One region of the Maricaulis sp. B-26 genome, then DNA from elsewhere that is predicted to be linked to it. Evidence: predicted binding sites of a transcription regulator. Region 1 holds the regulator's gene; each other region holds the start of a gene.
The links. Region 1 encodes LexA, which represses DNA repair genes until DNA is damaged. Its sites were predicted from a motif close to ATGTTCCNCTTGTGTTCC; they were not measured.
Positions count from the first base shown of each region.

Region 2: a site for LexA is predicted at 1,112-1,129, ahead of recA (recombinase RecA). Genes of this name have one in related genera too.
Region 3: a site for LexA is predicted at 1,286-1,303, ahead of AC13HB_RS07950 (YifB family Mg chelatase-like AAA ATPase). Genes of this name have one in related genera too.

Region 1 is NZ_JBSXNX010000026.1:35,675-37,941, reverse strand. It holds gene AC13HB_RS12535 (ComEC/Rec2 family competence protein) at 1-596, shown strand, start outside; gene lexA (transcriptional repressor LexA) at 818-1,519, opposite strand; gene trpC (indole-3-glycerol phosphate synthase TrpC) at 1,611-2,267, opposite strand, start outside.
Region 2 is NZ_JBSXNX010000027.1:68,516-70,782, forward strand. It holds gene recA (recombinase RecA) at 1-1,042, opposite strand, end outside; gene AC13HB_RS13975 (hypothetical protein) at 1,530-1,730, shown strand; gene AC13HB_RS13980 (putative 2OG-Fe(II) oxygenase) at 1,727-2,267, opposite strand, start outside.
Region 3 is NZ_JBSXNX010000021.1:32,817-35,083, reverse strand. It holds gene AC13HB_RS07950 (YifB family Mg chelatase-like AAA ATPase) at 1-1,124, opposite strand, end outside; gene gshB (glutathione synthase) at 1,359-2,267, opposite strand, start outside.

The DNA.
Region 1 (2,267 bases):
TGTCCGGGCTGGGCGGTTCGGAGCAGGCCGTCGCGGCCGCACCGGGCGGCTGGCTTGCCGTCTATGCGGTCGGCTTCGCAGGCCTGGTCGTTTTGCCGCGCCTGATGAAAGCCGCCGGTGCAACTGTCATGATAATTGCGGTCTTCGCCGCCGGGCTGACGTCGCGTCCCGATCTATTCGTGAGCGAAGGCGCGGTGGTGGTGGCACAGGACGGGGAGGATGGCTGGGCCGTCAGCGACCGCCGCCGCGACCGTTTCGCCGCGCGTGTCTTCCTCGAGCGTCAGGGCGAGCGCGATCGCCCCCGACGTTTCGACTGGCCCTGCGACAGTCTCGGCTGCGCGGGTGAGGCCGCAGGCTTGCAGGTGGCCTCGCTGACGTCGCTGGAGGCAATCGGGGAAGATTGCCGGCTGAATGCCCTGATCGTGACGCGCCGGACGCTGCCCGCGCATATCAGGCGCCGTTGCGAGGCGCTCGTGCTCGACGCCGGGCAACTGGCCCGCCGGGGCGGGGCCCTCATCTGGACCGAGGGCGGCCGCATCCGGCGTATCCGGCAAGTCGCGCCCGTCAGACCCATGCGCCCCTGGCAGCAGCGCTAGCACCGGGCCGGAAACTCGCGCGGTCGGTCCGGACATATACGCGTATGCTCGCAGGTTGGCCCTACAGAACGCGTATGTTCCCATATTGGACCCGCAGTGTGGGATTGATGTCGCCAGTTTGCGTGCCCGCACTTACCTGCACGCGCGCGCGCCTCGCAAGGGGCACAGAACGGAAAGAAAAAGTGCCTGACCGGGGGACAAGGCTTCGATCAGTGATGCTCTCAATGATACTGGCGGAGCAGGCCGATGAGGCGTCCCTGGACCTTCACGCGGTCCGGACCGAAAATTCGGGTTTCGTATTCCGGATTGGCCGCTTCGAGCGCGATCGAGCCGCCTTTCTTGCGCAGGCGCTTCAGCGTGGCTTCCTCGTCATCGACGAGCGCGACGACGATATCGCCGGTATCGGCGGATTCGCAGCGACGGATCAGGACGGTGTCGCCGTCCAGAATACCGGCCTCTATCATCGAGTCGCCCTTGACCTCGAGCGCGAAATGTTCGCCTGAGCCGAGCATGTCGACGGGTATGGGCAGGCGATTGGTCTCGTGCTGGATGGCGGAAATCGGTACGCCAGCGGCGATCCGGCCGAGGACAGGTACTTCGATCGTGCCCTCATGCGTTTCGTCTTCCGCAGGCTTCTTGAAGTCGGCGCGGACGACATTCGGACCGAGATCGCCCTTGGGCACGGTTTTGTCGGCCACGGCCGCCGCGGATTCGGGCAGTTTCAGCACTTCCAGCGCCCGGGCCCGGTGGGCGAGGCGGCGGATGAAGCCGCGCTCTTCCAGGGCCGTGATAAGGCGGTGAACGCCGGATTTCGAAGCGAGTTGAAGCGCTTCCTTCATTTCGTCGAAAGAGGGCGAGACGCCCGTTTCCTTGATCCGCTTGTGGATGAAGAGCAGGAGCTCATTCTGTTTCCGGGTCAGCACGGGTCGGCCCTCTCGGCAGCGTTCCGGGCGAAAAAGCCCTGGGAACAAATCAGGAATACCGCGCTTGTTCTACAAGTGTTCCTGAATCGCGTCAAGCGGAGCCGGAGCGCGCCATGAGCGCCCGGGTCGCGGCCGTGACATCCTCCTGGCGCATAAGACTTTCCCCGACGAGAAGGGCACGCGCGCCAGCCCGTTCCAGCCGCTGCGCATCCGCAGGCGTGAAGATACCGCTCTCACCCACGAGAAGTTGGCCGTTCCCCACCATCGGTGCGAGCGATTCGAAGGTCTCCAGAGAGGTCTCGAAGGTTCGCAGATTGCGGTTGTTGATCCCGATGAGCGGCGCTTCGAGTGCCAGGGCACGGTCCATCTCCGGCGCGTCGTGAACCTCGACCAGGACATCCATCGACCAGCGTGCGGCTTCCTCGATCAGGGCGCGCGCCGTATCGTCGTCGACGGCGGCGAGAATGACGAGAATGGCGTCGGCGCCGAGCATCCGGGCTTCGGCGACCTGATAGGGGTCGTAGAGGAAATCCTTGCGCAGGACGGGAAGTGCGCAGACCTCGCGTGCGGCGCCCAGATAGGCGTCCGCACCCTGGAAGCTGGGCGTGTCGGTGAGAACGGAGAGACATGTCGCGCCGCCGGCTTCATACGCCCGAGCGAGCGCGGGCGGGTCGAAGTCGGGCCGGATCAGCCCCTTGGACGGGCTGGCCTTCTTGATCTCGGCGATGAGGCCGAGACCGTTATCGAC
Region 2 (2,267 bases), on a different contig from region 1:
CGGTGAGCATTTCATCGGCGATCAGACCGGCATTGGCGCGCACCTTGCGTTCGATCTCATCCGAGATATCCGGGTTCTCGAGCAGGAATTTCCGAGCGTTTTCACGCCCCTGCCCGATCCGTTCGGAGTTGTAGGAATACCAGGATCCGGACTTCTCGATCACATCGCCCTTGACGCCGAGATCGAGCAGCTCGCCCATCTTGGAGATGCCCTCGCCGTAAAGAATGTCGAACTCGACTTCGCGGAAGGGCGGCGCGACCTTGTTCTTCACGACTTTCACGCGGGTCTGGTTACCGATCACCTCGTCGCGATTCTTCAGTGCCCCGATACGGCGGATATCGAGACGGACCGAGGAGTAGAATTTCAGCGCATTACCGCCCGTCGTGGTCTCCGGAGATCCGAACATCACGCCGATCTTCATGCGGATCTGGTTGATGAAGATCACCAGGCAGTTCGACTTGGAGATAGAGCCGGTCAGCTTGCGCAGCGCCTGGCTCATCAGGCGGGCCTGCAGGCCCGGCAGGCTGTCGCCCATCTCGCCTTCCAGTTCGGCCCGCGGCGTGAGGGCCGCAACGGAGTCGATGACCAGAATGTCGACCGCGCCGGAGCGGACCAGCGTGTCCGCGATCTCGAGCGCCTGCTCGCCGGCATCGGGCTGCGAGACGAGCAGCTCACCCACATCGACGCCAAGCTTTCCGGCATAGACCGGGTCGAGCGCATGTTCCGCGTCGACGAAAGCCGCCACGCCGCCAGCCTTCTGAGCCTCGGCGACCGTGTGCAGGGCCAGCGTCGTCTTGCCCGAGCTTTCCGGTCCGTAGATCTCGATGATACGGCCCTTCGGCAAGCCGCCGATACCCAGAGCGATATCCAGCCCCAGCGAACCGGTGGACACCGACTCGATGTCGCTATTCGGCCGGTCGCCGAGCTTCATCACGGAGCCCTTGCCGAATGCCTTGTCGATCTGGCTCAGAGCGGCCTCGATGGCCTTCTGCTTGTCCATGTTCTTGTCGTCTTTCACGAGTCGAATCGCGCCCTTGCTCATAGCCTGTATCCCTTATTTCACGCCCCTCAGGTCCGGGCAACTGATGCAAGGCGTACCAGTTTTGTTCCGGGAACACAAGCGGAACATTTCATGGTTAACAAAACGGAACGTTGCGCGCACATCCCTGTGACACAAGGCCAATCCGAAATGACCATGGTTAACGCGGCGAGCCCGTGCGGTCGCAGGAACGAGCCGCATGTACCGGACCGTCCGCCGAAGGTACGCCCGCAGTCGCATGGACGGGCACGCCACCCCCTCATCGCCGCCGGTGCCAGTCTGGGATTGTGCGCCGAGTCGGCACCGTCGCGTAGGAGAAGACCGCTCTCCGGCATCAGCTCATAAATGATTTATGAGCCCGCCGGGGCGCCGGGACGGTCTGTCATTCAGCAATATCGCAAGCTTTGTGCGGCAGTCTGGCCTCTGTCGGCACTCGCGCCTTGCCGTGGCCGTGCCGATTGCTTCAGCTGCTCCGAGGACGCCGCACTCCATGAACCGCACGCTCATCACTGCAGGTCTTGCCGCCGCCTCTCTCCTCGCCCTTGTCCAGGCGACGGGACATGGCGAGCGTGCCTGCCGCGGCGGCTTCTCCAAGGCGCGCAGTGCGATCGAGCTGCAGGAACAGGCCCGCTGCCACCGGATCCGGTGGGATCTGGCGGCGGATGATGCGGACAATCCCGGTCCGGTCTAGCCGAGCGTCAGTTCCGACACGTCCCGGAAATTGCCCAGCTTGCCGCGCACGAACGTGTTGAAGGCGATGGAATGGCGCGGATCTGCGGCCGAATTCACCTCCACCAGATGCTGCAGGCTCGACGCGAAGAGCAGTATCTCGTTCTTCTTCGGCGTCACCGCATTCATTGGCGCGTTATAGATATTCGTCTTGTCGCGCTCGGGCCGCAGGTCAAGCTGCTGGTACTCGCGGTGCCGGTCGAAGATCATATTCCCCGGCGGGTTGGGCAGATCAGTGAAATAAAGCGAACCGGAGATGATCGAATTCGAGTGGGAATGCCCGTGCATTCCGAAATTCGGACGATTGATCAGCGACCAGGACTGCGTGACATAGAGCTGCTGGGAAATCCCCATCACCTCGTTGGCATAGACGTCCAGGACTTCCTGGACGGCGTCCTTGATGCTCTTCAGCTCGGGTTCCTCGAAAATGTAGAGATTGTCCGAGATCTGATTGGTCTTGTTCTGGTTCATCGGCAGACGCTTGATGAACTCGACCTGC
Region 3 (2,267 bases), on a different contig from region 1:
GAAATACGAGCCTGGTAGTCGATGGCGCAACGTGGTCCGCGCCGGCAACTCACGCCGTCATCGCCCCCGCCGCCACAGCGGCAGGGATTCATCGCGGCGATGAGCTGGAAGCGCGCGGGATAGGACACATGAGCATTGGCGCGGGCAACGGAGATCGAACCCGTCTCCAGCGGCTGGCGCAGACTGTCGAGCACCTGGGGATGGAATTCCGGCAATTCGTCGAGAAAGAGAACGCCGCGATGAGCCAGCGAGGCTTCTCCGGGACGGGCGCGGCTGCCGCCGCCGACCATGGCCGCCATGGAGGCCGAGTGATGCGGCGCGCGAAAGGGGCGGGTCCGCGTGAGTCGGCCGCGCTCGACGAGCCCCGCAACCGAATGGATCATGGAGACGTCCAGCAATTCTTCGGCCGAGAGTGCGGGCAGGAGGCCGGGCAGGCGTTCGGCCAGCATTGATTTGCCGGACCCCGGCGGACCGACCATTAGGAGATTGTGATGCCCGGCCGCCGCGATCTCGAGCGCCCGTTTGGCGCCCTCCTGACCCTTGACCTGCCGCAGGTCGACCGCACGATCCGGTTCCACGAGCTCTCCGGGAACCGGCCGGGATAGAACCTGGCTGCCCTTGAAATGATTGATGAGCTGGATGAGCGTGGCCGGGGCAAGGATGGGCAGGTCCCCGCCCGCCCAGGCGGCTTCAGGGCCACAGGCCTCCGGGCAGATCAGCTTGAGTCCTGTCGCGTTGGCGGCGACGGCGGCAGGCAGGGCGCCGGGCGCCGAACGAATGCGCGCATCGGCACCAAGTTCACCGAACGCAAGATGCTCCTCGGCGGCGTCACGCGGTATGATATTGAGTTCGGCCAGCACGCTGATCGCGATCGGCAGATCGAAGTGAGACCCCTCCTTGGGGCGGTCGGCCGGTGCGAGATTGACGATCAGGCGTTGCGAGGGCAGTGCCAGGCCCAGCGCCGCGAAAGCCGCCCTGACGCGTTCGCGGCTTTCGGCCACAGCCTTGTCCGCCAGGCCGACGATCGAGAAAATAGGTTGCGCACCACCTGCAACCTGGACTTGAACGTCGACATGACGGGCTTCTGCACCCTCGAAGGCGACCGAGGAAGTCCTTGCAGCCATGGTATTTCCCTTCTTCGTACCGGGATTTTGAATCACCGGACCGGTGCATGAACTGCGTGTTCCGCACGCCTGGTCCTTGAATGACACCAGTCAGCGTGCTGATTTTTGACGCCGACTAACCGTCTGTGGCGACACAGTTTTCCACAACTCGCAGAGCTGCTGGATCAAAACGGGAACGAAGATTGAACAAAAATGCGTGCACGTCAAGCGTGCAACCGCGCATTCATCGCGAAATCAGGATCGGGACGCCAGCTTTCCCGCGACGCAATCCCAGAAGAGGGCGCAAGTATCGACACCGGAAAAGCGCTTGAGTTCCTGCACGCCGGTCGGAGATGTGACGTTGATTTCGGTCAGCTTTCCGCCAATCACATCGATTCCGACGAGCACCAGGCCCCGCTCTTTCAGGAGCGGTCCGATCGCGTCGCAGATCCGCCGGTCATGCGCATCGAGGCCGGACGCCTCGGCGCGTCCGCCGACATGCATGTTGGACCGAGTCTCGCCCTTCTGGGGCACGCGGTTGATGGCACCGACCGGCTCGCCATCGATCAGGAGGACGCGCTTGTCGCCCTTTTCAACCTCGCGCAGGAAGGCCTGAGCGATGACCGGCTCGCGCGAGCTGGTCAGGAACATTTCCAGCAGGGAGGAGAAATTCCCGTCACCGGGCGTCATCCGGAAAACACCCGCGCCGCCATTGCCGTAAAGCGGCTTGATGATGAGGTCCTGGTGCTCGTCCCGGAACGCTGTCAGCGCGTCGATATCGCGCGTGATCAGAGTCGGCGGAATCAGCTCGGGAAAGATGAGCGGCAGAATTTTTTCCGGGCTGGAGCGGACCCAGAACGGGTCGTTGAGGACGAGGGTCTGCCCCTTCAGCTGCTCGAGCACGTGCGCCGCGGTCTGATAGGCCATGTCGAAGGGCGGGTCCTGGCGCATCAGCACGACATCGGCATCGCGGGCGAGATCGAGCAGGACCGGTTCGCCCAGTTCGGCATGTTCGCCCTGGACGCGCTTCACGCGAACCGGACGGGCGCGCGCTTCCACGCGGCCGGCATTCCAGGCCAGGTTTTCCGGCTGGTAGACCCACATTTCGGCACCGCGCGCCTGGGCCTCCTCCATCAAGGCGAACGTCGTGTCGCCATCGACATT